DNA from 4 places in the Bacillus sp. C-3-6 genome. Region 1 is predicted to be linked to each of the others. Evidence: riboswitches for the same ligand, from Rfam matches in the RefSeq annotation. Region 1 holds a riboswitch; each other region holds the start of a gene.

Region 1 (3,124 bases):
TTAAAATTTCCGATGGAATCTCTAAATTATCTACCATTCCTTGAGTTGCATTCATTCCGTTAGCATTTAATTGTTCCTCTGGTACAGACATCACTTCACCCGTATTAGGATTTTTCAACTGACCAGCAATTTTGCCACCCACATCATAAACAACAACCTCTGTACCAGAAACATTCATTTCAGAACGAGAATTTTTTTGCTTCGGCTCTAATTGCATTTTGGCCTTTATTACATTCATCTCTGTTCCTTCAGCCTTTATTCCCACATCATATGTCATCGTTACATTTTCTTCGTTTTTAAAAGCTTCATTCGCTTTATTGAAAACATCCTTCGCTGTTAATTCCTTTTCTTTCTGCACAGCTTCTTTTTTCGGCTCATCAGTCTTTTTTGTTTTCTCATTACTACACCCTACTCCTAGACCGACTGCAAGTACTAAACTTGAAATTAAAATAAATTTTTTCATAACGTCCCCTCCTTCCCAAAAATAATATCATCTCTTTTCCTATGAAATCTATATAATTCGTAATATTCTTCTTTAAATTTATTTCCTATATAGCAACATGTTTGAGAAAAAGTTTAAATATGATGTAAATAATAACAACTCATTTCAGGAGGTCATTATGAAAGCTATTATTTGCACAAAGTATGGACCACCTAATGTTCTCCAGCTTCAAAATATAGAAAAGCCTAAACCTAAGAAAAATGAAGTATTAGTTAAAATTCACGCAACAAGTGTATCGACTGGAGATTGTAGAATACGTGGCTTTAATAGCCCCCTCTTATTTTGGATTCCTATGCGGATCATATTAGGTTTCAGAAAACCGAGAAAACCTATACTTGGCGTAGAGTTATCCGGTGAAATCGAAGACATTGGATCAGATGTAACACAATTTAAAAAAGGAGATCCAGTTTTTGCATTAACAGAACTAAACCTTGGTGGTTATGCGGAATACACATGCGTGCATGAAAGTGGATTAATAGCATTAAAACCTACCAATGTGACATATGAAGAAGCTGCCGTTATTCCTTTTGGCGGAACTTCAGCATTGCACTTCCTTAGAAAAGGACAGATAAAAAAGGGCAACGAGTACTTATATACGGCGCCTCTGGGTCAGTAGGGACAGCTGCCGTACAGCTTGCTAAATACTTCGGGGCGACTGTCACAGCCATTTGTAGTAGTTCGAATTTCGATTTAGTAACAGCTTTAGGGGCAGACAACGTAATTGATTATATGAAAGAAGATTTTACTAAGCGGGGCGATCACTACGATATTATATTTGACGCAGTTGGAAAATATAAAAAGTCTCTTTGTACAGATGCATTAATGCCTAATGGAAAATATGTATCTGTGAACGGAATGATGGCAAAGGTCAGTAAAGAAGATATGAACCTACTAAAACAACTAGCTGAAACAGAAAAGCTAAAACCTGTTATTGATAGAACTTACCGATTAGAAGAAGTTGTAGAAGCCCATACGTATGTAGAAATGGGCCATAAGAAAGGAAATGTTTCGATTACCTTAAAATAAAATATATTCTGAAAATATAATTGACAATTCTTTTTGTAAGATTTACTATTAGTACCATATTCAAAACTACATACACATACTCTTATCAAGAGTGGCGGAGGGACTGGCCCGATGATGCCCGGCAACCGAGCTTATGACGTATAAGCTAAGGTGCTAATTCCTGCAAAACGAGTTTTCGTTTTGGAAGATAAGAGAGGAATCTATTTCGTCTATTCGGCACCTCTCTTATTTTTGGGAGGTGCTTTTTATTTTGGAACGTATATGAAGGGGGATTTATAGATGAAAAAGGTATTATTAAGCATTGTAAGCGGAGCAGTATTATTATTAGGCGCATGTAGCGCGATTTCAGATAAAGAGGTAAAAGCATTAGACGAGAAAAAGATTACTGTCGGTGTAACAGGTGGACCACATGAACAAATTTTTGAAAAGGTAAAAGAAGTTGCAGCAAAAGATGGTCTGGAAATTGACATAAAAGTATTTAATGATTATGTAGCGCCAAACGTATCTTTAGATGAAAAAAGCCTTGATGTAAATAGCTACCAAACGAAATCGTATTTAGATGTATTTAAAGCTGAACGCAATATGAAATTAGCTGAAGTATTTTCAACAGTAACATTCCCTATGGGCGTATATTCTAAAGATATAAAAGATGTAAAAGACTTAAAAGAGGGCGATGCAATTGCTGTACCAAATGACCCAACGAATGAACTTCGAGCTTTAAAATTATTTGAAAAAGCAGGGGTTTTAAAAGTTGATCCAAAGGCTACAGAAAAAGCGACTGCAAAAGATGTAATTGAAAATCCAAAAAAATTAAAGATTGTCGAATTAGAGGCATCTCAATTACCAACGCAACTAAGTGAAGTGAAAGCAGCTGCAATTAACACAAACTTTGCATTAGGTGCAAAATTAAGTCCAGCGAAAGATTCTATTTTCCGCGAAGGAAAAGATTCACCATATGTGAACTGGGTTGTTGTTCGTACTGAAAATAAAGATGATGCCGTTGTAAATAAATTAAAGAAAGCTTATCAATCTAAAGAAGTAAAAGAGTTTATCGAGAAAAAATTTGATGGTTCAGTTTTACCATCTTGGTAGGAGCTGACGATAATGATTGAATTAAAAAACATATCCAAAGTATTTACAACAAAAAAAGGGAATGTTGAGGCTCTTAAGTCTACTTCCCTTAAAGTAGAAAAAGGCGAGGTATTTGGAATCATTGGGTATAGTGGCGCTGGTAAAAGTACATTGATTCGATGTGTAAATTTATTAGAAAAACCAACGACAGGAAATATCATTGTAAACGAACAAGACTTAACAACGTTATCGACAAAAGAACTAGCAAAAGCGAGACAAAAAATCGGAATGATCTTTCAAGGATTCAATTTACTTAAAACTGTTAGCATCTATGAAAACATTGCATTACCTTTACGCCTTGCTGGTATTCCAAAAGTGGAAATTAAAAAAAGGGTAGAAAAATATTTACGCATTGTCGATCTTTTCAATCGAAAAGATGCTTATCCAAGTGAACTTTCTGGCGGTCAAAAACAGCGCGTTGCAATTGCACGTGCACTATCACATGAGCCTGAAGTGTTATTAAGT
Region 2 (3,124 bases), 1.5 Mb from region 1:
CCATTCATCATAAATATCCGCCATTTCGCGGACATGAAAGCTTAAAGGAAGCCGTGACTACATTCTATAAACGTGAGTACGGCGTCGAATTAAACCCAAAAACTGAAGTTGCTATTTTGTTTGGTGGGAAGGCTGGACTAGTAGAATTACCAATTTGTTTTACAAATCCTGGTGATACAATTCTCGTTCCGGATCCAGGCTATCCAGATTATTTATCTGGGGTTGCCTTAGCAAAGGCACACTTTGAAACCATGCCGCTTATTGCAGAAAATCATTTTTTACCGGATTATAAAAAAATTGACGACTCTATCGCTGAACGGGCAAAGTTAATGTTTTTAAACTATCCAAATAACCCTACAGGTGCTACTGCATCAAAAGATTTTTTTGATACAACCATTCATTTTGCTAATAAACATAATATATTAGTTGTTCACGATTTCGCTTACGGTGCTATCGGATTTGATGGTCAAAAACCTGTTAGTTTCTTGCAAGCAGATGGTGCGAAAGATATAGGAATTGAAATTTACACGTTATCAAAAACTTTCAATATGGCTGGCTGGCGTATTGCTTTTGCAGTTGGAAATGAAAGTGTCATCGAAACCATTAACCTATTGCAAGATCATATGTATGTTAGTATTTTTGGTGCAATTCAAGATGCTGCTCGCGAAGCACTATTAAGTTCACAGTCTTGTGTAGTAGATCTTGTAAATAGTTACGAATCTCGGAGAAACGCTCTTATTTCAGCTTGTCACTCAATTGGTTGGAATGTAGACATTCCAACCGGATCATTCTTTGCATGGCTTCCTGTTCCAAAAGGATATACCTCTGAGCAATTTGCTGATATTTTACTAGAAAAAGCACATGTTGCAGTTGCTCCTGGTGTTGGATTTGGTGAACATGGCGAAGGGTATGTCCGTGTTGGTCTCTTGCATACAGAAGATAGATTACGAGAAGCCATTAATCGAATTGATAAATTAAATTTTTTCAAAAAGTAATTGACAACATGAAAAATATCTGACAAAATTCAGTTATCTTAAAAATTTAAACATTTCTAAATACTTCTTATCAAGAGCAGGTGGAGGGACGAGCCCGACGAAACCCGGCAACCGATCTACAATCGTAGACACGGTGCTAATTCTCGCAGCATTATGCTGACAGATAAGGAGCTGGTTGTAAAAAAACCTCTCCTTAGCTGAGAGGTTTTTTTATTTAACTAGGAGGTTATAACAATGAGCGGAATAATAGCGACGTATTTGATCCATGACGGTTCACATAACTTAGAAAAAAAAGCTGAGCAAATTGCACTTGGTTTAACAATTGGCTCTTGGACTCATTTGCCACACTTATTACAAGAACAATTAAAACAGCATAAAGGCAATGTCATTCATGTTGAGGAATTAGCTGAACATGAACATACGAATTCGTATTTACGTAAAAAAGTAAAACGCGGAATTATTAAAATCGAATATCCGTTATTAAACTTCAGTCCAGATTTACCAGCAATTTTAACGACTACATTTGGAAAGCTATCCCTTGATGGCGAAGTAAAATTAATTGACTTAACTTTTTCAGACGAGTTAAAAAAACATTTTCCTGGTCCAAAATTCGGGATAGATGGTATTCGAAACCTTTTACAAGTGCATGATCGTCCCCTTTTAATGAGTATTTTTAAAGGAATGATTGGACGAAATATTGGGTATTTAAAAACGCAATTACGTGATCAAGCAAGTGGTGGTGTAGATATAGTAAAAGATGATGAAATATTATTTGAAAATGCATTAACACCACTTACGAAACGCATTGTATCTGGAAAAGAAGTTTTACAATCCGTATATGAAACATACGGACATAAAACGTTATATGCCGTAAATTTAACAGGACGAACTTTTGATTTAAAAGAAAATGCGAAACGTGCAGTGCAAGCTGGAGCTGATATTCTATTATTTAACGTATTTGCTTACGGACTAGATGTACTACAATCACTTGCAGAAGATGATGAAATCCCAGTTCCTATTATGGCACACCCTGCTGTAAGTGGTGCTTATTCAGCATCTAAGTTATATGGAATTTCATCTCCATTATTACTCGGAAAGCTACTACGCTATGCTGGGGCTGACTTTTCATTATTCCCATCTCCATACGGAAGTGTTGCGCTAGAAAAAGAGGAAGCTCTTGCTATCTCAAAATATTTAACTGAAGACGATGCATTTTTCAAGAAGAGCTTTTCTGTTCCATCTGCTGGTATTCACCCTGGTTTCGTTCCCTTTATTGTACGAGATTTCGGTAAAGATGTTGTTATTAATGCTGGCGGCGGGATACATGGACATCCAAATGGAGCGCAAGGCGGTGGTAAAGCTTTCCGTACTGCAATTGATGCTACTTTGCAAAATAAACCACTCCATGAAGTAGATGACATAAATTTGCATAGTGCACTACAAATATGGGGAAATCCCTCTCATGAGGTGAAATTATGAGTATTCAAGTATTTTGTGATTTCGATGGCACGATTACAAATAATGATAACATTATGTCCATTATGGAAAAATTCGCACCACCAGAAGCTGAAGAAGTAAAGAATAGAATTTTATCACAAGAGCTATCTATTCAAGAAGGTGTTTCTCAATTATTTCGATTAATACCTACTCATCTGCACGATGAAATTATTCAATTTTTAATAGAAACTGCTGAAATTCGTAATGGTTTTCATGAATTTATACAATTTGTAAATGAAAATAACATTTCTTTTTACGTTATATCAGGTGGAATGGATTTCTTCGTCTATCCACTCTTACAAGGACTCATTCCAAAAGAGCAAATTTACTGTAATGAAACAGATTTTTCAAATGAATACATTACGGTGAATTGGCCTCATCCTTGTGATCATCATTGTCAAAATCATTGCGGATTATGTAAATCATCACTCATCCGAAAATTAAGTGATACGAATGACTTCCATATTGTGATTGGAGATTCAATTACTGATTTACAAGCTGCGAAACAAGCAGATAAAGTATTTGCTCGTGACTTCCTTATTACAAAGTGTGAAGAGAATTATATTGCTTATACACCGTTTGAAACATTCCATGATATTCAAAATGAATTAAAACATTTGTTGGAGGTGAAA
Region 3 (3,124 bases), 2.1 Mb from region 1:
GGCACACTGTAGAGGCTAAAGCAGAAGTGCAAGATACTATTAGTTTAGTTGATGGTCGAACTGGTACTGAAGTGAAAAAATTAGATTTATCTGGTTTAGGCTATTTTGAAGATGAAGCGAAATTTAAAAAGTCTGTAACAAAGGTTGTTGGTGAGGTTGGAAAAAGCGTCGACAAAAAAATGGTTCCTTCACGTATAGCACCTGATGGAAGTTGGCAAGAAGGAAAACCTTCTTATGAATTAATGGAAAAAGAATTAGTAGATAAATTGTTAAATGTTGGTATGTGGGATGCTACGTATCAGTTGCCGATCGTGGAGAAAAAACCAGTCGCAACATTAAGTGATGCGCAAGGAAATGGTACGGTAATTGGTAGATATGAAACGAACTTAGGTGGTTCAACAGGTGGCCGTATTGAGAATATTCGTTTGTCAGCAGCGAGCATAAATGGAGTTGTGTTAGCAAAAGGAGACCGTTTCTCTTTTAATTCATTAATCGGTGATACAACACCAGATAAAGGATATCAATTAGGGAAAGAAATAGTTGATGGTAAATTAGTAGATGGATATGGCGGTGGTGTTTGTCAAACATCTTCAACTTTATACAATGCAGCAGATCAAGCTGGCCTGAAAATGGTGGAGAGAACTACACATTCTAAAACGGTAGGTTATGTTCCACAAGGAAGAGATGCTACAATTGCATATCCATATTTAGATTTAGTATTTGAAAATACGAATGATGCACCTGTGAAGCTTTATATGGGCATTCAGGGTGGAAAGCTAGTTGCTGAAGTACATAAAATGAGATAAGTATAATACCTTTATAAAAAAGCCATTATTTCTAAGTTTGATAGAATTAATGGCTTTTTTGTGCAATCAATATTACACCTCAAGATATAATGAACAGGAGGAAATTTAATAGGAGTAAGACAGTCTAAAAAAGCATTAAATTTAATTCATAGTTTTCTTATTGACATTATTAGTAATGGGGTGTATTCTTCATAATAACAACTAAATAAATGGAAAAATTTATTGGTTTTCTTATCAAGAGAGATGGAGGGACTGGCCCGATGAAATCTCAGCAACAGGCTGTATCAAAGTACTGTGCTAACTCCAGCGAACGCAATAGGCGTTTGAAAGATGAGGAGAAATGGATTCACATTTAACTCTTCTTATATGCGTAAGAAGAGTTTTTTGTTTAGAGAGGGGGGATAGAGTGAAGTTTGATGTAACGTATTTTTTAGAAAGTTTTCCGCAATTATTTAAATATGTATACATAACTTTAGGGATTACTGTAGTTTCAATGATTATTTCCTTCGTTATAGGGATCGGCTTGGCGATCATAACGAAAAATAAAACGAAATATTTATATTCAATTGCAAGAGTGTATATCTCTTTCTTTAGAGGAACCCCGTTATTAGTTCAATTGTTTGTTTTATATTTCGGATTACCACAAATCTTTCCGACATTTACAGTGCTTACAGCTATGCAAGCAACTTTAATTGGCCTAAGTTTAAATAATGCTGCTTATTTATCAGAGATTATTCGAGGTTCATTAAATGCTGTGGAATCAGGGCAAATGGATGCCTGTTTATCAGTTGGAATGACAAAGGCGCAAGCGATGCGACAAATTATTTTTCCGCAAGCTATTCGTGTCGCAGTACCGTCACTTGGAAATAATTTTGTTGGATTGTTAAAAGAATCTTCGTTATCTTTTGCACTTGGGGTGGCTGAAATTTTAGCACAAGCGAAAATGCTAGCGGCACAATCATATCGTTATATGGAAAGTTATTTAGCGGTAGCGATAGTATATTGGATTATTACAATCGTAATTAGCTGGGGACAGAAAAAGTTAGAAAAGAAACTTGATGCACCATATTTGTAACAGAAATGAGGTGATATATATGATTGAGATAAGAGATTTGTATAAGTCTTACAAACATAATGAAGTACTAAAAGGGATTTCACTTACTGTAAATAAGGGAGAAGTAGTAGTCATTATTGGACCTTCTGGTTCGGGTAAATCGACATTATTAAGGTGTTTAAACTTATTAGAACAACCGAATGATGGCAGTATTAGAATTGAAGATTTAGAGATTCATGCGAAGAGACTTTATAAAAAAGAAATAATACAATTGCGTCAAAAAACGGCAATGGTTTTTCAAAATTATAATTTATTTAAAAATAAAACAGCATTGCAAAATATTACAACGGCATTAACGGTTGTACAGAAAAAAAGTGAAGAAGAGGGAAAGGGAATATCGAGAAAAATATTAAAACAAGTAGGCTTAGCTGATAAAGAAGATTTTTATCCAACAATGTTATCAGGAGGGCAACAGCAAAGGATAGGGATTGCTAGGGCAATGGCTTTAAATCCCGCAGTATTATTGTTTGATGAACCGACTTCCGCACTTGATCCAGAATTGGTGAATGAGGTATTGCAAGTTATTAAAGACTTGGCAAGACAGCACATAACGATGGTTGTTGTTACACATGAAATGAATTTTGCAAAAGAGGTGGCGGATCGCGTTATATTTATGGCTGATGGCATTATTGTAGAGCAGGGAACACCAGAAGAAATTTTCCGAAACCCACAAAATGAACGTACGAAAAAGTTTTTACGACAATTGAATGCTTCAGAAGAAGGCAATCATTTCGTTATTTAGGAGGAAGAATTGTGAGGAAATCATCATTATTACTAACATTAGCATTAACAGTATCAGTTGGAGTTTTATCAGCTTGTGGTTCAAATACAGCAAGCGAAACAACAAATGAAAAAGTAGTAAAAGTTGGGACATCTGCAGGTCGTAGTCCATTTATTTTTAAAGAGGGTGAGAAAGTAAAAGGCTTTGATGCTGAAATTATTGAAGCGGCTGCTAAAAAGGCTGGGTATAAAGTAGAATGGAATGTTTCTGATTTTGAGGGATTATTTGGCTTATTAGATTCAGGACGAATTGATACAATTGCAAATGAACTATCAGTTTCTCCGGAAAGAAAAAAGAAATATGATTTTTCAATTCCGTACGTGTATTCTGGTTCTGTATTCGCGGTGAAGAAAGATAATCATACCATTAAATCGCTAGAAGATTTAAAAGGTAAGACTGTAGGTGTCGGGCTTGGTACAGCTG
Region 4 (3,124 bases), 670 kb from region 1:
TGATCAGTTTTTTGATAAGGAAGTGTATGTGCTAGTGGATGCTGATGATGCTGGAGAAAAGTTAAGGAAACAATTTCGAAAAGAATTTCCGCAAGCCGAGCATATCTATATTGATCGCTCGTACCGAGAAGTGGCAACTGCGCCATCTACACACTTAGCAAATGTATTATGGGGAGCCGACATTGACGTTTATACAGAATATTTACGGTAAGGAATGATAGAAGTGATCGATTGGACAGGAGCCGAAGCTACAGCCCTAATAGAGAATGAAGAAAAAACAGTGTTATATGTATATACTCCAATGTGTGGAACATGCCAATTAGCAAAAAAGATGTTAACAGTCGTTGAGATGACAATTGAAGGCCTCAAAATTGGGATGTTAGATTTAAATTATGCTCCGCATTTAGCGAAAGAGTATGGGATTGAAAGTGTACCTTGTTTACTTGTTTTTGAAAATGGGACACTGATGAAGAAGATATATGCATTTCATTCGGTTGAATATTTATATACGGAATTAAAGTAGGCGGCAAAATTTTTGCCGCCTCGACATATTTCTTGGGAAATATGTCGAGATGCAGGATGGATACAGTATTTGTCGAGCGAAAATAACAGGATTGCTCTTTATTGAGAGGGAATGGTATGTAATAGAAAGTGATATGAAGGATGTGATTTAGGGTGAAATTATATTCTTTGCTTCAATCATTTGTAAATTACGCTAATGGTCAATATCATTTAGAGCCGCTTTTAAGACGAGAGGAGAAAACTGTTAATTTCCGCTTTAGAGATGAAAGTTGTTCGTTACAAATTTCAAGAGATTATATAGAGCTGCTACAAGAGGAAAGAGGAACGGAACAAATCATTTGCTTAGACGAAAAGGATATAGAGCAATTGGTGAATGGAAATGTACGATTGCAAATGTTAATGAACGATGGGCGTGTACAATATTCGGGAACGTACCAAACGATGTTATTAGTGGAATCGATGTTTCATATATGTAAACCGATGTCAGTAGGTGCTTAAAATTCTGAAGTTTCATTTTTTACGAAAATTTCTGTTGACATGGTAAGTGTATATTGATACAATTCAAGTCATAAAATATAGACAATTTCATAAATTTCAAATCAGACGAAAATTGAATCTGATTTCTCTTATCAAGAGAGGTGGAGGGACTGTGCCCTGTGAAGCCCGGCAACCGTCAACTTATGTTGAAATGGTGCCAATTCCTGCAAAGCGAATGCTTTGAGAGATGAGAGAGAGGGATAATGTTGTTATATACGCATATAAACCTTTCTGCTTCTCTAAAGCAGAAAGGTTTTTTTATTGTTTGAATGTGGAGGACATTCAAATAATAAAAGTAATGATAACAGTGGACTACACGCATTAAAAATAAAAAATTGCGGAGTCGACCTAAACAAAAAAGGGGTGAACATCATGATTCTATTAGAGAATGTAAGGAAAATATATAAGGCGAAAAGCGGTGATGTCACTGCTGTAGATAACGCCAATTTAAAAATAGAAAAAGGCGAAATATTTGGTGTTATCGGATATAGCGGCGCTGGAAAAAGTTCTTTAATCAGATTGTTTAATCAGTTAGAGAAACCGACTTCTGGCCAAATTACAATTGCGAATCGTGTTATATCAGCAATTACAGGAAGTGAACTTCGTAAGGCAAGGCAAGAAATCGGAATGATTTTTCAGCATTTTAACTTACTTTGGTCACGAACTGTACGTGAAAATATAGAGTTTCCACTTGAAATTGCAGGTGTTGATAAAACGAAGAGAAGAAAACGTGTTGATGAATTAATTCATCTTGTTGGATTAGAAGGAAGAGGAGACGCGTACCCATCTCAGCTGAGCGGGGGACAAAAACAACGCGTTGGGATTGCAAGAGCATTAGCTAACAACCCACAAGTACTTTTATGTGATGAAGCAACGTCAGCTCTTGATCCAGAAACGACAGATCAAATTTTGGATTTACTATTAGACATTAATAAGCGCCTTGGTTTAACAATTGTACTCATTACACATGAGATGCACGTAATTCGAAAGATTTGTAATCGAGTGGCGGTAATGGAGAGAGGAAAGATTGTAGAAACGGGTCCAGTACTTGATGTATTCCGTAATCCGAAGCAAGATATTACGAAACGATTTGTACAGCAGTTAACAGATTCTGAAGATACAAATGAAACGATTGAAAGTTTAATTGAAAAATATCCAGATGGAAAAGTGATTCGTTTGCAGTTTATCGGTGAGGCTGTAGAAAGACCAGTGCTTCAACGATTGATGCAACGCAGTGATATAGAAGTTAGCATTTTGCAAGGAAATATCGCACAAACGAATAACGGTTCTTACGGTAGTTTAGTTGTTCATTTAAATGGTGAGGAAACAGCGATCCAGCAAGCAATAGAAGGAATTCATCAAGATCAAGTAGAGCTGGAGGTGATTGCACATGGATAAGTTACTCGCAAATGTTGATTGGAATCAAATGTTAGAAGCAACTGGTGAAACGTTATATATGACGGCAATCGCAGCTCTTGCGACATTTGTTTTAGGACTAATTTTAGGATTGTTACTTTTCATGACAGCGAAAGATAATTTATGGGAAAACAAATCAATTAATACGGTGATTGGAGCATTCGTAAATATATTCCGTTCTATACCGTTCATCATTTTAATTATTTTATTAATCCCATTCACAAAGATTCTTCTTGGAACAATTCTTGGAGCAAGTGCAGCGCTGCCAGCTTTAATTATTGGGGCGGCACCATTCTACGCGAGAATGGTTGAAATCGCACTTCGCGAAATTGATAAAGGTGTAATTGAAGCTTCAAAAGCAATGGGAGCAAAAACAAGCACAATTATTTTAAAAGTATTGATTCCAGAATCGTTACCAGCATTAGTATCTGGTATTACAGTTACGACAATTGCTTTAGTAGGCTATACAGCAATGGCGGGAGTTGTTGGTGCTGGTGGTCTTGGAACACTTGCTTACTTAGAAGGATTCCAGAGAGGGAATAACGATGTAACAATCGTTGCGACAATTTGTGTATTACTAGTTGTATTTTTAATTCAGTGGATTGGTGATAGTTTAACGACTCGAATAGATAAACGATAATAAAAAACG

Evidence for each region. Region 1 has a riboswitch for S-adenosylmethionine ahead of ACW0JX_RS01010 (MetQ/NlpA family ABC transporter substrate-binding protein). Riboswitches for the same ligand answer to the same signal wherever they lie in the genome.
Region 2: it holds a riboswitch for S-adenosylmethionine, as region 1 does, so the genes downstream of both, mtnW (2,3-diketo-5-methylthiopentyl-1-phosphate enolase) here and ACW0JX_RS01010 (MetQ/NlpA family ABC transporter substrate-binding protein) in region 1, are expected to answer to the same signal.
Region 3: it holds a riboswitch for S-adenosylmethionine, as region 1 does, so the genes downstream of both, ACW0JX_RS17060 (amino acid ABC transporter permease) here and ACW0JX_RS01010 (MetQ/NlpA family ABC transporter substrate-binding protein) in region 1, are expected to answer to the same signal.
Region 4: it holds a riboswitch for S-adenosylmethionine, as region 1 does, so the genes downstream of both, ACW0JX_RS24435 (methionine ABC transporter ATP-binding protein) here and ACW0JX_RS01010 (MetQ/NlpA family ABC transporter substrate-binding protein) in region 1, are expected to answer to the same signal.

Annotation. Positions count from the first base shown of each region.
Region 1 covers NZ_CM137247.1:172,452-175,575, reverse strand. The annotation lists gene ACW0JX_RS01020 (DUF6612 family protein) at 1-463, opposite strand, end outside; partial or broken gene ACW0JX_RS01015 (NAD(P)-dependent alcohol dehydrogenase) at 621-1,528, shown strand; SAM riboswitch class I at 1,608-1,722, shown strand; gene ACW0JX_RS01010 (MetQ/NlpA family ABC transporter substrate-binding protein) at 1,808-2,620, shown strand; gene ACW0JX_RS01005 (methionine ABC transporter ATP-binding protein) at 2,633-3,124, shown strand, end outside.
Region 2 covers NZ_CM137247.1:3,850,342-3,853,465, forward strand. The annotation lists gene ACW0JX_RS19610 (pyridoxal phosphate-dependent aminotransferase) at 1-995, shown strand, start outside; SAM riboswitch class I at 1,060-1,165, shown strand; gene mtnW (2,3-diketo-5-methylthiopentyl-1-phosphate enolase) at 1,230-2,474, shown strand; gene mtnX (2-hydroxy-3-keto-5-methylthiopentenyl-1-phosphate phosphatase) at 2,471-3,124, shown strand, end outside.
Region 3 covers NZ_CM137247.1:3,333,434-3,336,557, reverse strand. The annotation lists gene ACW0JX_RS17065 (VanW family protein) at 1-806, shown strand, start outside; SAM riboswitch class I at 1,035-1,143, shown strand; gene ACW0JX_RS17060 (amino acid ABC transporter permease) at 1,213-1,881, shown strand; gene ACW0JX_RS17055 (amino acid ABC transporter ATP-binding protein) at 1,901-2,662, shown strand; gene ACW0JX_RS17050 (amino acid ABC transporter substrate-binding protein) at 2,674-3,124, shown strand, end outside.
Region 4 covers NZ_CM137247.1:4,730,215-4,733,338, reverse strand. The annotation lists gene ACW0JX_RS24450 (toprim domain-containing protein) at 1-211, shown strand, start outside; gene ACW0JX_RS24445 (thioredoxin family protein) at 215-523, shown strand; gene ACW0JX_RS24440 (hypothetical protein) at 676-1,020, shown strand; SAM riboswitch class I at 1,146-1,253, shown strand; gene ACW0JX_RS24435 (methionine ABC transporter ATP-binding protein) at 1,432-2,457, shown strand; gene ACW0JX_RS24430 (methionine ABC transporter permease) at 2,450-3,115, shown strand.